4 regions of the Microbispora bryophytorum genome follow, and region 3 is predicted to be linked to each of the others. Evidence: riboswitches for the same ligand, from Rfam matches in the RefSeq annotation. Region 3 holds a riboswitch; each other region holds the start of a gene.

The links. A riboswitch is a leader RNA that binds a small molecule or an ion and turns the genes downstream of it on or off. The one in region 3 is predicted to bind cyclic di-AMP.
Region 1: linked by a shared signal. The riboswitch ahead of ACGFIB_RS18960 (CHAP domain-containing protein) and the one ahead of ACGFIB_RS05725 (C40 family peptidase) in region 3 are both predicted to bind cyclic di-AMP.
Region 2: linked by a shared signal. The riboswitch ahead of ACGFIB_RS30290 (C40 family peptidase) and the one ahead of ACGFIB_RS05725 (C40 family peptidase) in region 3 are both predicted to bind cyclic di-AMP.
Region 4: linked by a shared signal. The riboswitch ahead of ACGFIB_RS02180 (C40 family peptidase) and the one ahead of ACGFIB_RS05725 (C40 family peptidase) in region 3 are both predicted to bind cyclic di-AMP.

What each region holds. Positions count from the first base shown of each region.
Region 1 is NZ_JBICTF010000005.1:332,807-336,611, forward strand. Features, by position in the region: gene ACGFIB_RS18945 (ATP-binding cassette domain-containing protein) at 1-392, shown strand, start outside; gene ACGFIB_RS18950 (DUF5990 family protein) at 485-943, opposite strand; gene ACGFIB_RS18955 (ArsR/SmtB family transcription factor) at 1,062-1,409, opposite strand; gene ACGFIB_RS18960 (CHAP domain-containing protein) at 1,523-2,197, opposite strand; cyclic di-AMP (ydaO/yuaA leader) riboswitch at 2,212-2,345, opposite strand; gene ACGFIB_RS18965 (sensor histidine kinase) at 2,528-3,733, opposite strand; gene ACGFIB_RS18970 (response regulator transcription factor) at 3,730-3,805, opposite strand, start outside.
Region 2 is NZ_JBICTF010000011.1:3,120-6,924, forward strand. Features, by position in the region: gene ACGFIB_RS30280 (RDD family protein) at 1-576, opposite strand, end outside; gene ACGFIB_RS30285 (amino-acid N-acetyltransferase) at 723-1,274, opposite strand; cyclic di-AMP (ydaO/yuaA leader) riboswitch at 1,650-1,818, shown strand; gene ACGFIB_RS30290 (C40 family peptidase) at 1,878-2,927, shown strand; gene ACGFIB_RS30295 (helix-turn-helix domain-containing protein) at 2,958-3,206, opposite strand; gene lysS (lysine--tRNA ligase) at 3,559-3,805, opposite strand, start outside.
Region 3 is NZ_JBICTF010000002.1:187,209-191,013, reverse strand. Features, by position in the region: gene ACGFIB_RS05740 (VOC family protein) at 1-41, shown strand, start outside; gene ACGFIB_RS05735 (TetR/AcrR family transcriptional regulator) at 61-624, opposite strand; gene ACGFIB_RS05730 (NAD(P)H-binding protein) at 708-1,592, shown strand; gene ACGFIB_RS05725 (C40 family peptidase) at 1,653-2,159, opposite strand; cyclic di-AMP (ydaO/yuaA leader) riboswitch at 2,290-2,448, opposite strand; gene ACGFIB_RS05720 (hypothetical protein) at 2,764-3,805, opposite strand, start outside.
Region 4 is NZ_JBICTF010000001.1:475,266-479,070, reverse strand. Features, by position in the region: gene ACGFIB_RS02190 (NYN domain-containing protein) at 1-122, shown strand, start outside; gene ACGFIB_RS02185 (C40 family peptidase) at 272-1,234, shown strand; cyclic di-AMP (ydaO/yuaA leader) riboswitch at 1,552-1,706, shown strand; gene ACGFIB_RS02180 (C40 family peptidase) at 1,781-2,353, shown strand; gene ACGFIB_RS02175 (hypothetical protein) at 2,553-3,518, shown strand; gene ACGFIB_RS02170 (glycosyltransferase family 4 protein) at 3,630-3,805, shown strand, end outside.

The sequences.
Region 1 (3,805 bases), on a different contig from region 3:
TCGACCGCCTCGCCGACGTCGGGCTCGGCTACCTCACCCTCGGCCAGCCGCTCACCACGTTGTCCGGCGGCGAGCGGCAGCGGCTCAAGCTGGCCACCCACATGGCCGACAAGGGCGGCGTCTACGTCCTCGACGAGCCGACCGCCGGCCTCCACCTGGCCGACGTCGAGCAGCTGCTCGGGCTGCTCGACCGGCTGGTCGACTCCGGCAAGTCGGTCATCGTGATCGAGCACCACCAGGCGGTCATGGCACACGCCGACTGGATCATCGATCTGGGTCCCGGCGCCGGTCACGACGGCGGCCGGATCGTCTTCGAAGGCACGCCGGCCGACCTCGTCGCCGCCCGCTCCACCCTCACCGGCCAGCACCTCGCGGCCTACGTCGGCGCCTGACCCGGGCCGTCGAGGTCTCCGGTGTTCAGGTTCTTCTTGGTCCAAAGGTCCTCCACCGGAGACCTCACTGCCTGTCGGGGCACGGCACGCCGTCAGACGGTGGGGGCGGACCATTCCACCAGCGGCGGGCGCACCGCCGCGCACAGCGGCTGACCGCGAGAATCGGTCAGCCCCAGCCGGGCCACCAGCAGGTCGTTGCCCACTGCGGCGTCCATCACGGCCCCGGGGATGCCGTCGAACGACAGCTTCGCCCGCCGGAACATCGCGAACACCCCGGCGTCATCGACAGTGCCCCACGACAGGTACACAAACCGGGCGCCCGGCCTGCCCTGCACACATGGGCCCCGGAGATCCCATCCGGTCTCCCTGCGGGCCGCGGTCACCTTCAGCTTCCAAACCGCCGAGGAAGCGTCTCCCGCATGCAGGTCGAGCAGTTCGTCACGGCGGCCGCGCCGCTGCACGCCGACATGGATGTTGCGGTAGCCGGGGAAATCGGGTGTCTGCCCGCATTCCCGCCCTGGCAGGTTGGATGCCTCGATACGGATCAGCACACCAGCATCATTCCCCAGGCTCCGTGCGGCAGGCGGGGAACACTCCGGTGCCGAGCCAGGGGGAGGAGGACGCCGAATGCGAGCGGCGAGTGCCCGGCACGGGTCAGGTGGCGCGCGATCACGGACGGGCGTCGTCCTGCAGGCGGCGCTCCCGCTTCCCGCGGGCGAGTTCGGTGCCCAGGGCGTCCAGGCGCTGGTTCCAGAAGCGGCGGAAGTGGTCGAGCCAGGTGTCGACTTCGCGCAGCGGCGCGAGGTCGACGGTGTACAGGCGCCGGGTGCCCTCGGCCCGGACCGTCGCGAAGCCGCTCTCCCTCAGCACGCGCAGGTGCTGTGACACCCCGGGCTGGGAGATCCCGAACTCCTCCTGCACGATGGAGCCGATCTCCCCGGCGGAGCGCTCGCCCTCGGCGAGCAGTTCCAGGATCCGGCGGCGCACCGGATCGCCGAGGACGTCGAACGCGTGCATGCCGCCAGGCTCGCAGCTCACGACCGCACAGGTCAATGTGATCAAGGCCCGGCGCCCTCGGCGGGGACGCCCGAAGCGCGCCGGGATCACCGGCGCGCTTCGGGCGTCGCCTGTCAGGAGGAGGCGGAGGTGTCCCCGGGATACACCGGGTAGCCGTATCCGGCCACCTGCCAGGTAGGACGGGTACGGGCCTCGACGGCGCCGCCGTCGCCGGTGTTGCCCTCGATCGTCTGGATAGTGCCGTCGTCGTTGTCCTTGACGACGAACCCCACGTGCTCGATGTCGTCGATGTCCTTGCTGCCGTTCCAGTTGAAGAACACCACCGCGCCCGGCTTGGGGGTGTGGCCCCAGCGGCCGTGTTCGGCGAACCAGCGTGCGTGCTCCACGGTGTAGGCGTCGGAGCCCATGACCGGAGCGATGCCGAGCTGCTGTCCCACCCACGAGACGAACATGTCGCACCAGGCCGCGTTGAGGTAGCCCTTCAGTGTGCCGCCGTCGCGGGCGAGGGTCTCGCGGGCGCGGGGCGTGGACATGTACCACTCCTGGAACTTGGTCCCGCCGCCCTTGGCGTTCTCACTGATCCCGATCTGGCTCCTGGCCAGGGTCAGCACGTCGGCCGCGCTGATCCTGGGCAGCGTGGAGGCGATCTCGGACGTGGACTTCGCGACCGCCGGGCCCTTGCCGGTGGCCGGGTTGTCCGCGTGCGCGGCCGGTGAGGCGATCAGCACGGCCGAGGCGAGGACCCCGCCCGCGAGGGCAGCGCGAAGACAGGTGTTGACGACGTGCATGGTGGGGCGTACTCCCTTGCTTCCATGCCGCCTACCGGGTTAGCTGACGGGTTCGGGCTGGAAGTCGCCCTACGGCACGTATGCCGATTCACCCCAGGAGAGGTGGGTCCCCGGCTCCGCGCGGACGCGGACTCGGCGGCCGGGCGACCGGCCGGGATCGGCCGGTCGCGTCGGTCTGAGGAGGGCTTCTTGACCATTGAGATGAGCAAGTGCCCCCGAGTTGCCTAAAACGTAATAGACCAGGTCAAACCGGTCAAGTTAGAACAACCCAGATTTTACCGGGCAGTAGGCAGCAGACCTCGCACTTGGGGGTAAAGGGCCCGCCGGTGATCACCGGCGGCAGGAGGATCCGGGCTGACCGGGCAGTCGTACGGTCACCGCCAGGCCGCCCTCCGGCCGGGCGAGCGCCTCCACCTCGCCGCCGTGCGCCACGGCGATGGCCCGGACGATGGACAGGCCCAGCCCCGACCCCCGGGCGGAGCGGACGCGGTCGCCGCCGAGCCGGCGGAACGGCTCGAACAGGTCGTCCACCTCGTACGGCGGGACCAGGGGCCCGGTGTTCTCCACCGTCACGCTCACCCCGGCCTCCTCCTCCCGCAACCGGACCCAGACCTCCCCGTCCCGCACGTTGTACTTGATCGCGTTTTCCAGCAGGTTGACCAGGCAGCGTTCGAGGAACAGCGGGTCGCCGTGCGCGACCGCCGGGCTCAGGTCCTCGTGGACGACCACCTTCCTGCGGCGCGGCTGCAGGTCGATCTGCTCCATCGCCGTACGGACGACCTGCCGCAGGTCGACCGGCTTGCGGGCCGTCGGCTCCTGCTCCGACTGCGCCAGCATGAGCAGGCCCTCGATCAGCCGCTCGTACCTCGCGTTGGTGCCGAGCAGCGCGCGGGCCAGCGCCTTGAGGTCCTCCGACGCCGCCGGTTCCTCCAGCGACACCTCCAGGACCGTACGGTTGACCGCCAGCGGGGTGCGCAGCTCGTGGGAGGCGTTGGCGATGAACCGGCGCTGCGCGTCGAACACGCGGTGCAGCCGGTCGAGCATCGCGTCGAAGGTGTCGGCGAGCCGCTTGATCTCGTCCTGCGGCCCGCGCAGCCCGATCCGCTCGTGCAGCGTGCTCTCCGACAGCCGCTGCGCGGTCTCGGTCACCCGGTCCAGCGGGCGCAGCGCGCGGTCGGCCACCAGGTAGCCCAGCACCACCGCGACGGCCCCCACCAGGATCATGACGATCATCGACGACCTGAGCACGTCGCTCAGCGCGTCGGCCGCCCCCTGCTCGACGTTGGTGCGCACCCGCTGCGCGAGCACGTCGCTGTCGGGCAACTTGCCCCCCAGCACGGCACCGCCGTTGACACTGGGGGCACCGGTCACCTTCGACGCCACCGCCACCACGAACCGCTGGTTGAGCGCCCGCGCGGTCAGCAGCTGGGTGAACCACAGCAGCACCGACCCCGCCAGGAAGAACAGCCCGCCGTACAGCAGGGTGAGCCGCATGCGCAGGCCGAGCCTGCGCCACGAGGACAGGACGCGGGTCACAGCCGATACCCCCGGCCCGGCACGTTCTCGATCACCGCGGGCTCGCCCAGCTTGCGGCGCAGCGAGGTGATC
Region 2 (3,805 bases), on a different contig from region 3:
CTGACCCTGCTGGGCGCCATAGCCCTGCTGCGGGCCGGTCTGGCCATACCCCTGCTGCCCGTAGCCCTGCTGCTGACCGTAGTCCTGAGGACCGGTCTGCTGGCCGTACTGCTGCTGGGCCTGCTGGGCGCCGTAGCCCTGCTGGGCGCCGTAGCCCTGCTGGCCGTACCCCTGCTGCGGGGCGGTCTGGCCATAGCCCTGCTGACCCTGCTGGCCCTGCTGGGCGCCATAGCCCTGCTGGCCGTACTGCTGCTGGCCCTGCTGGGCGCCGTAGCCCTGCTGCTGGGCGGCCTCCTGGCCGTAGCCCTGCTGCGGGGCGGGCTGACCGTACCCCTGCTGGCCGTACTGCTGCTGGCCCTGCTGGGCGTAACCCTGCTGGCCGTAGCCGCCCTGGGCGGGGTCGTAGCCGGGCGGCTGCTGGGGACCCGTGTGCTGTCCCGAGTGGCGATTGCTCACGACCGTGACGTCGGGGTCATAGTCCTGGGGCTGTCTGTCCGTGCCGTACCCGGCGTTCGATGAGGGCGGTGGCGTTCCGTCCGACTCGTCCTGGGGGTACGGCGGCTGTCCGGTGCTCACCGTGTCACCTCGTTTCGAAGACGCATGCGCCGCACGTCCCTAGCACACGCTGATATTGCCAAAAGTAGCGACAGGTGTATCAACAGTCACCTTTGCAGCAGCCGACAACCATCGTCAAGATCAGCGATCAATGATCGACAAAGGGGTCAATGACGGTCGATGTGCAGCAACATCCGGGTGTTCCCCAGCGTGTTCGGCTTGACGTGCTCCAGGTCGAGAAACTCCGCGACGCCCTCGTCGTACGACGCGAGCAGTTCCGCGTACACCTCCGGGGAGACGGGGGTGCCCTGGATGGGCCTGAAGCCGTGCCTGGCGAAGAACTCCACCGCGAACGTGAGGCAGAAAACCCGCCGCACGCCGAGGTCCCTGGCGGTCTCGATGAGCGCGCCGACGATCCGGTGGCCGATGCCCCCGCCGCGCGCCGCGGGGTCCACCGCGACGGTCCTGATCTCGGCCAGGTCCTCCCACAGCACGTGCAGCGCGCCGCAGCCGACGACCTGCCCGCCCCTCTCGGCCACCCAGAACTCCTGGACGTCCTCGTACAGCGTGACCGTGCTCTTCTTGAGCAGGCGGGAACCCACACCCGAGTACGCGTCGACGAGGCGCCTGATCGCCCGGACGTCCGGCGTCCTGGCTCGGCGCACCGTCACGGCCGTGGCACTCGATCCACTGGATGTCTGCGCGGCGACCTGCTCCATGACCGGCCAGCCTAGCCGGAGCGCGGCCGATCCCACACGGTCGGCACGGAGCATCCCGAACGAATAACGGTCATTCCCAAACGCCATACCCGACATGAGGTTTGACGGTCCGTAGCCGCCAGGATACGGACGGATGCATGACCGCCGCCCGAGGTGCCATCCGGGTTCGTCCCAGTTTTTCCACCAGCCCAGACCACCCATCGAAACTCACAGATCACTCGAAACGCAGGTGAACAGGGACGTATCACTACCGATCCCGTGACCCGACCGTGATCATTTGGTTGTCAAACGTAGACGAGTTTCGGAGTTCTGGTTGAGCAAGAACTCGCGGTGCACTATCGTCCAGCGACGATGCCGGTCTTCGTGAGCGCTCATGGCGACCGGACGCCGAATCCTCGAAGCACCCAGTGCGAAGGGGAGCCGGGGACCCAACTGCAGGATCAGGATCGGTTCGATCCCGGATCGTCAAGGGGTGAATCCACAAGGTAGGGCTACTCCGGCCCGAACCCGTCAGCTAACCCGGTAGGCGCTCAGCAGTGCCCCGCCGTACGGCCCGTCGCGACGACGGGCCCGCCGCGGGGCACACGTGGGAGAGGAGCTCGGTTGCGCACGCGTGGAGGACGGCAGGCGGGCAGGCACGCTCGCGGCCGACAGTCCGGATCCGGCACGGCCGGTCCGGGTGCCATCCGCCGTCTGGCGTTCGTCGGCGTCGCGATCAGCGCGATCACGTTCGGCGCGCCGGTGGTCAGCGCCACCGCCGACCCCAAGCCGAGCCTCAAGGAACTCACGGCCCAGGTCGAGGACCTCTACACCGAGATCGAGACCCTCAGCGAGCAGTACAACGGCGAGCGCGTGCGCCTGAAGACGGCCGAGCGGTCCGCCGACCTCGCCAAGAAGAACCTCGCCAAGAGCGAGGCCGAGCTCGCGGTCCGCCGGCAGAAGGCGAGCGCCCTCGCGCAGCACTCCTACATGACCAACGGGCTCGGCAACGCGCTGGTGCTCATCGACAGCGACGCCGACCCCCGGCGATACCTGGACCAGGCCTCCACGACGTACGCGCTGGAGCTGCGGGAGAGCCAGGAGGTCGCCGAGGTCACCAAGGCCATGGACGCCGCCGCACGGGCCAGGGAGAGCGCCTCCGCCCGGCAGGCCGAGGTCAAGAAGCTCCTCAGCGGGCTGGACTCGCGACGCGACAAGATCACCAAGCTGATCAAGAAGACCGAGAGCAGCCTCTACCGGCAGGTCTCCCAGACGATCGGCAGCGAGACGCGCAGCAGGACGGCGTTCCCCATCATCGGCGACGGCAAGGCCGCCCAGGCGGCGCGCTGGGCTCTCGGGCAGCAGCTCAAGCCGTACGTGTGGGGCGCCGAGGGCCCCGGCTCCTTCGACTGCTCCGGCCTGGTCATGGCGGCCTACCAGTCCGTCGGCATCAGCCTGCCCCACTACACCGGCAACCAGTGGACGGCCGGCACGCACATCCCCCGTGACCAGCTCCGCCCCGGCGACCTGGTGTTCTTCTACTCCGACCTGCACCACGTCGGCATCTACATCGGCAACGGCTACATGATCCACGCGCCGCGCACGGGAGACGTCGTCCACATCGCGAAGATCGCCGGACGGCCGTTCGCGGGAGCGGTGCGCGTCGCCGACTGAGCCCCCCTCGGCGGCCTGCCGTCGAGAAGGTCAGATGAGGCGGCGGCGTGCCGCCCAGGCGACGGCCTCGATCGCGGTCGCGACGCCGATCCGGTCGCAGATGCACCGCAGCCGGCGCCGCACGGTGCGCCCGCTGACGTCGAGACTGCGGCCCACCCGGTCGGCGGTCACACCCTTGGCCAGCTCCGCGAGGAGAAGCAGATCCTCTTCGGTGAGACCGGCACGCTCAAGGTCCGAGGCGCGACTGTCACCTCGGTAGACGACCTCGGGAATACTCATCGTCCGCCCTCCCCCACGACGATGCTTTCGTCGGCCCACCCTTCAGGGAAGGTAAACGCCTCCACTGAAGGTCGTCAAGGTTCGGAGTGAGAGCACCGGTCGCACACCTCCCGGGCCGCCTCGACAATCCTCCACGTGGAATTCGGCCCAGCGCCGCGCCAGCGGGCCCATGCCGCACCTGGAGACGTACGCGCTCGGCTGGGGCGTGGCGGGCGCCGACGGGCCCGGCTCCGGGACGTCGCGAAGCCGGCTGAGGCCGGACGGCCATGCCGTCCGGCCCGTTCGCGCGCCGGAGATGGGACGCCGCAGATCGGGACTGACCGATCAGACGCGAGCGATCAGGTCTGACCGATCAGGCGTGACCGATCAGCTCGCGCACCCGGTCGCGGCCCACGGCCAGCAGCAGCGTGGGCAGCCGCGGGCCGGTGTCGCTGCCGACGAGCAGCCGGTAGAGCAGGGCGAAGAAGGCGCGCTGCGCGGCCTTCAGCTCCGGCGTGGCCGCCTTCGCGTCCATGTCGAGCCCGGCCTGCACCTTCGGCACGCCGTACACGAGGGTGGTCAGCCCGTCGAGCGACCAGTGCTCGCCGAGGCCCTCCGCC
Region 3 (3,805 bases):
CTCCGGTCAGCCCGGCCGCCATCGAGAAGTTCGCCCGCTGACGACGGCCCTGAGGGGACTTCAGCGTTCGGGGCGGCGGATGCCTTCGAGCACAAGCGTGACGTGTCTGCGCCAGCCGGCGGCGTCGGTCATGTTCGCCATGGCGCCACGGGTGATGAGGACGAAGTCGTCGGCGCGGAAGTCTTCGCGCAGGCGGCCGGCGTCGACGGCGCGCCGCACGATGCGTTCGGTGATCGCCGAGAAATCCGTCTTCTCCGTGGCGATGTCGTTCCAGCGCGGCTCTTCCGGGCCGAGGAGCGCGAAGCGGAACGCGGCGTCGGCCTGTGCGGACTCCAGGTAGCCGTAGAGCAGCGTCTCGAACGCCGTCCAGGGATCCTCGGCCTCGTCGGCGGCGCGGGCGAGGGTGGCCATCGCCTCGAACCGGCGGCCGATGATCGCCGCGAGTAGCGCCTGCTTGTCGGCGAAGTGCCGGTAGAGGGTGCCGACACCGAGGCCCGCGCGCTCGGCGATCTCGTCCATCTGTACGGCGTCGCCGCGCCGGGCGAACAGCTCACCGGCGGCGTCGAGGACGGCTTCGCGGTTGCGCCGGGCGTCGGCGCGCAGCGAACGTTCGGGAGCGGTCATGGTCATTCCACTGTAGTTGACGGTGCGCGGCGATGGTCTTTATATTCGGAACCGGAATTCAGGTTCAGGTTAGAGGAGATCCGATGATCGTCGTCACCACACCGACAGGACAGATCGGCAGCCGGCTGGTCCGCCGGCTGCTCGACCAGGACGAGGAGCTACGGGTCGTCGTCCGCGACGCCTCGCGTCTGGACGACACGGTCCGCGAGCGGGTCGAGACCATCGAGGGCTCCCACGACGATCCGGCCGTGCTCGACAAGGCGCTGCCCGGGGCCGAAGCGCTGTTCTGGCTCGTCCCGCCGAACCCGGCGGCCCCGAGCGCCGAGGAGCACTATCTGCGTTTCGCCCGGGCGGGCGCCGACGCCGTCGCCCGCCACGACGTCGGCCACGTCGTCGGGGTCTCCAGCGCCGGGCACGGCTGGCCGGCCCCGGCCGGCGTCCTGTCGGCGGCCTTCGCGATGGACGCCGAACTCGGCAGGTCCGGTGCGGCCTACCGGGCGTTGTCCATGCCCTTCTACATGGAGAACCTCCTCGGGCAGCTCGACGCGATCCTCGGGCAGGGCGCGTTCTCCCTGACCTGTGCGGGTGACCTGCCGCTGGCATCGATCGCGACGCGGGACATTGCGGGCGTGGCCGCCGATCTGCTCACCGATCTGTCCTGGACCGGGCAGGAGAACCTCCCCGTGTTCGGCCCCGGCCGGATCACCCCCGACGGCATGGCCGAGGTGATCGGCCGGGAACTCGGGCGCCCGGTCGCCTACCGTCGCGTGAGCCTGGACGACTACGCGTCGTTCCTGCGCTCCCGAGGCGCCGGCGACCAGGCGGTCAAGGATCTGACCGAGGCGTTCGCCGCACAGGACCACGGCATCTACGACGCGGACTGGGCGATCGCCGCGCCCACGTCGACGGACTTCCGCACCTGGTGCAGGGAAGTGCTCAAGCCCGCCGCGGACGCCCGGGCATCCTGATTCGGCGACGCGGGCGACGCATCGAGCACCATCTCGCCGAGGAGGTCTCCACGGCCCGGCTCAGACGCCGGGGCGTACGGCGGCGAGGAAGCTGCTCCTCCAGTAACCGTCGAGCTTGTCGATGTTGACCACCGCGCCGCTGTGGGGGGCGCTGATCACCTTCTTGTGCCCCACGTACATGCCCACGTGGCCGCCGCCGCTGGTGAAGATGAGGTCGCCAGGCTTGAGGTGCGCCAGGGAGACCCTCTTCTTTGCGGCGCTGAGCATCGACCACGTCGTACGCGGGAGCTTGACGCCCGCCTTGCGCCAGGCGAACTGGACCAGCCCGGAGCAGTCGAACGCCCGTGGGCCCGTGGCGCCCCACACGTACGGATCGCCGAGCTGCTTCTTCGCCACCTCGACGGCGTGCTCGGCCTTCTCCTGCCGGAGGGCCGACCTGGTGAGCTTCCTGTTCGCGGAGGCCTCCGCCGCGGCCGGCGCGGGAGCCGCGCCGTCGTACAGGGTGGTCGCCGTAGCGGGGGGCTCGGGAGGAACGATCGCCGGGGCGGCCGAGGGCGGGACTGTCACCGCCGCAGACGCGGCGGCCGCGGGCAGTGCGCTCAATGCCCCTACGGAGGCGGTGAGCGCTGCGCTACTGATAGTGACGCAGGCAATGCGGAGCAGAGGGGTGGAGTTGGTGAACAGGGGATCTCTCCCTAGGGTCTTCCGCTTGCGCCTACCGGGTTAGCTGACGGATTCGGGCAGGGAAGTCGCCCTACGGCGCTGGCGCGCCGATTCACCCCGGACCTTCACCGAAGGTCGATTGGTTCCCCGGCTCCGCGCCTCCTTGCCGGCGCGGACTCGGCGTCACCGGCGCCCAGGGGGGCGGAGAGGGCGGGGCGGCCGGTGACAGTGGATGGTCGTTTCGAACCACGACCGGGCCGGTCTCCTGACAGCGGCACGTGGACCCGGTCGTTGGGCAAGGAAACTACCAAGAGCCCCATATTGGTGCAAAGAGTATGAAAAGGATAAAGATCGCACAAAGGGGATGAAATCAATAAAACCGCAGGCCAGGGCGGCTGTGGAAGGCGAGTGTGACGCTCGTCACACTCGCCGAGTGTCCTGCGGGCCACCAGGGCGCGCGCCTGGTCCGCGACCGGCTCGCGGGGATGACGTGTTCGCCTTTACCGCTTTACCGCGTACGCCAGAGCGTGCCGTCGGCCGAGGGGTCGTCGGGGTCGCCCTGCGGCACGGTGAAGCCCGCGCCCCACAGCGTCGTCGTCCCGGGCCTGCGCGCGATCGAGAACAGGACGGCGTCGGTGCCGGCCTTCCGGGGAACCGGGGCGCTGCGCCACGTCGAATCCGTGACGTGCCACAGAGTGGAGTTCCAGTTGCTCTGCACGATCCACACGCCGCCCTTGCCGTCGGGCTCGACCTCCGTGTAGGGCTGCGCGTTGCCGGCGCCGATCGAGGTGGTCCATGAGCGGCCGTTCCAGTGCATGACCAGGGTGCGGCTGTAGGTCACGTCGTCCCCCTCGTCGTCGGCGCCCTCCCAGCTGACGCCGCCGACGGCCCACACGTTGCCGGGGTTCACGACGGCGATGTCGTTGAGGACGGCGGCGGCGCCGGGAGCGGGAAGCGTGATCGCGGGGGTGGGCACCGCCGCCCAGGACCTTCCGTTCCACCGCATGATGGCGGGGCGGTCGCCCTTGGTCCCCGCCGCCCAGACGTCACCGGCCCTGTACGCGTCGACGGCGGCGGCGCGGGCCGGCAGCCGGACGCTCTTCCACGAGGACCCGTTCCAGTGCCTGGCCGAGGCCGAGGACTCGGCGACCGCCCAGACGTCCTTCGCGCCCGTTCCGTCGGCGTCCGTCGCGGCGAAGCCGCCGCCGAGCGAGGCGGTGGTCCACGCGCGGCCGTTCCACCGAGCGGCCTTGCCCGGGCCGAAGACCCATACGTCCCTGTCCGAGGTGGCGGTCACGGCCTTCAGCTCGTACGGCGGGCTGCCGGGGATCACCTTCCACGATCTTCCGTCGAACCGCTGCACCAGGCCCCGCTGCCCGCCGTTCACGAGCCGGTGACCGGCCGCCCACACCGACCCGCTGCCCAGGGCCGTCACGTCGTTGAGGACGTCGTCCCCGGGCAGGGTGTTCACCCTGGTCAGCCGCCACATCGGCGCGCTCTCCCCGGCCTGGCGTCCTTGGTGGGTCACGCCTGAGGCCGCTGTGCCCGGC
Region 4 (3,805 bases), on a different contig from region 3:
AGCCGCCGGGGCGGGCCATCGCCGTGGCCTCCTCCGACCGGGAGGTGGCCGAGTCGGTGCGCCGCATGGGCGCCCGGCCGGTGCCCTCGCTCCTGTTGCTGCGCCGCCTCGGCCGGGGCTGAAACGCCGTACGCGCGCTCCGGACCCGCGCCGTCACGAGGAGTGATGACTGTCGCGAATACCTGCGAATAGGTTGAAGCTTCAAGATCGCCTAGATAGAGTCGCGCCGCAGGTTTCGTCGATCTAAGAGGTTCATCCTCAAGGGGGCTCAGTGCGAGGGCGTGTGCCGGTGGCCGCCGGTCTGGCCGCCGTGATCCTGCTTACGCCGGTGACGGGCGCGCAGGCGGATCCGAAGCCCACGGTCGCGCAGGCCAAGGCGAAGCTGAGCAAGCTCAACGAGCAGGCCGACAAGCTCGTCGACCGCTACAACGCGGCCAACGAGAAGTGGAAGAAGTCGCGGCAGAAGTACCTCGCGATCAACGACGACTACAAGAAGCAGAACACCCGGGTCGAGGCGCTGCGCTCCGGGTTGGTCTCGATGGCCGTCAGCAGCTACCAGGTCGGCGATATGGGCTCGTGGGGCGGTGTCTTCTACAGCTCCAACCCCGACGCCATGCTCAGCGGCCTCGCCACGCTCAACCACATGTCGGCCGAGCGGGCCGGGCGGCTCAGGGAGTACGAGGGCGCCATCAAGGACCTCAAGGACCGCCGCGACCAGAGCAAGGTGGTCTACAAGGAGGCCACCGACGTCAGGGGCGAGCTCGCCGGCGAGAAGGAGAAGGTCGACAAGCTCGTCCGGGAGCAGATGAAGCTCCTGCGCTCGCTCGGGACGTTCAACCCCGGCAACCCCAACAGCGCCGGCGTCGTCTACACCGGGCCGGCGTCCGGCAACGCGCTGTCGGCCCTCCAGTTCGCCTACAAGCAGGTCGGCAAGCCCTACCGTTACGGGGGCACCGGACCGGCCTCCTGGGACTGCTCGGGGCTCGTGCAGGCCGCGTGGGCGGCGGCGGGCGTGACGCTGCCCCGGACCAGCTACGAACAGTGGGCCTGGGGCGCGAGCCGCAGGGTCTCGCTGGACGAGCTCCAGCCGGGCGACCTGCTCTGGCACGCCGGGTACGGGCACGTCGGCATCTACGCCGGCGACGGCAAGGTCGTCCACGCTCCGCAGACCGGCGATGTTGTGAAGATTGTCTCACTCGCCGAGTATCACGCGATCGGAGCCGTGCGCCCCTGAGGGGCTCGACCGGCTCTGTGATCTCTGTGCCTTTTGGGGCTTCTGTGACCCGATTTAGCCGGTGTTGTGGAGATTGTGAGCAGAGTCACAATTAGCGGTTTGCTGTGCGGGGTACGCTGCGCTTTCTTCTCGGCGGCCTTCGTTATCTGATCTTTATCCGGCGGGAGGACTTTGCCGAATGCGGCGGGTCCTGGGTAGCTTCTGGGCCGCGGCGAGCACGCCTCGCCGCGGCGCACCCGGTCCGGCCGGCCGGGTCGCGCAGTCATCCACCGTCATCGGCGCCCTTCATCACCCTCCCCTTCGCGGGATCCTCCGGCGCCGGTGGCCTGCCGAGTCCGTGCAGTCAGGAGGCACGGAGCCGGGGAACCATCGACCTTCACGCGAAGGTCCGGGGTGAATCGGCGCATCGCGCGCCGTAGGGCGACTTCCCCGCCCGAACCCGTCAGCTAACCCGGTAGGCGTGAGCGGAAGACCCGAGGAGAGATCCTGTCTACCACCCCCGCTAGTCTGTCCCGTCTTGCCCGAATTGCCCTTGGTGGTGCTGCTTTGACGGCATCCGTAGGGGCCGCCGGAGTACATCCGGCGGCGGCCGACACGGTGACGGTCACAGTCGTCAAGACGGCCCCAGCCAAGAAGACGGCTACGAAGACGGGCACCGAGAAGAGCGCGGACGCCGCCGCCCGCAAGGCCGCCGCGAAGAAGCGGCAGACCAAGAAGACCACCGCCAAGCGGAAGATCAGCAGGGCCTCGCTCCAGCGGGCCAAGGGCCTGCGCGCGGTGAAGGTCGCGGAAAAGCAGATCGGCGACCCCTACCGCTACGGAGCGACGGGACCGGGCGCGTTCGACTGCTCGGGCCTGGTCCAGTACGCCTGGCGCAGGGCTGGCGTACGGCTGCCGCGCACGACGTGGTCCATTCGCGGCGCGGTCAGGAAGAAGGTGTCCTGGGGTCACTTCGAGCCCGGTGACCTGATCTTCACCAGCGGCGGCGGCCACGTCGGCATGTACGTCGGGCACGGCAAGATGATCCACGCTCCGCACACCGGCACCCGGGTGCGGATCGACAAGCTGGACGCCTATCGGAGGAGCACCTTCGTGGGTGCCGTCCGTCCGGGCGTCTGACGGGCACCGGTCACCAGCCCCCTCGACCGGCGCCGTCCTCGCGGCCCCGTCCACCTCGCCGAGGTGGACGGGGCCGTGGCACGTGCCGGTTAGCATGCACGGCGTGACTGCCACGAGCGGCGTGCCCGTGCCCGTGCCTGTGCCTGTGCCTGTGCCTGTGCCCGTGCCTGTGCCCGTGCCCATGCCTGTGGGCGTGCCCGTGCCCGTGCCTGTGGGCGTGCCGAGCGTGCGCGCCGCGGCCGGTCGGCGCCGGCCCGAAGTTCCGCCCCGCGGGGTCCTTCCCCGCCGCCGGATCGCGGCCGTGGCCGCCGCGCTGGCCGCGCTGCTCGCCGGGTCCGCCGCCGCGGCCCCGCCCGACCCGCTGCTCGCCCCGCGGCTGGACGCCCGGGCCGCCGTGCGGGAGCGACCGGGCATGTGGATCGGCGCCTCCGTCGCCCGCGGCGAGCGCGCCGTCGTCGTGGGGTCGCCCCGGCGGTTGGTCGCCGAGATCGCGGCGCTGGCCGATCGCGCGGGCCGCACGGTCACGAGGGTCTGGGGCGGGTACGGCGGCGCGGTGGTCCTCGTGCCGCGCACCGAGGAGCAGGCCGCCGTGCTGGCCGCGCCGGCGAAGGTGGACGATCTGGCGGCCGTCGCCACCGGCGGCCGCGTGATCGTGCAGCCGGCGGCGTTCGCCCGCCTGTCCGCGACCGGCCGCATGGTCGTCGTGACCCATGAGCTGACGCACGTCGCGACCGCCGGCCCCCCGACGGTGCCGATGTGGCTCAAGGAAGGCTTCGCCGACTACGTGGGCTATCTGGACAGCGGACTGCCGGTCCGCACGATCGCCGCCGAACTCGCCGCCGACGTCGCCGCCGACGGGGCCACCGACGAGGCCGCCGACGGGACCGCGGACGGGGCCGCCGACGGGACCGCCGGGAGGGCGGCGCTGAACGCCCTGCCAGGGCCCGCCGACTTCGCCGCCAGACCCGCGCAGGCGTACGAGGAGGCGTGGCTCGCCTGCCGCTACATCGCGGCCCGGTTCGGTGAGCGGAGGCTGGTCGCCCTCTACCGCGCCACGCTGCGCGAGGGGATCGGCCCGGCGCTGCGGGAGGTTCTCGGGCTGACCGCCGACGGCCTGACCCGCGAATGGCGGTCGTACGCCCGCGAGCGGCTCGCCCGGCCCTGACCTCCGTGAGGGCGCCTGATTCCGTGAGGTGCGGGCACGACCACGGCTGCGACAATGCGTTCTCGGGCGGCGCGGGCGGACCGCGCGACCATGCCGGCAGCGGGGGTGAGGATGACGAAGCGGACGCTGATCGTCACGAACGACTTCCCGCCCAGACCGGGCGGCATCCAGGCGTTCGTGCACGGCCTCGCCTCGCGCAGGCCGCCCGGCTCCGTGGTCGTGTACGCCCCGCGCTGGAAGGGGTGCGAGGAGTTCGACGCGCGCCAGCCGTACGAGGTGGTCCGTCA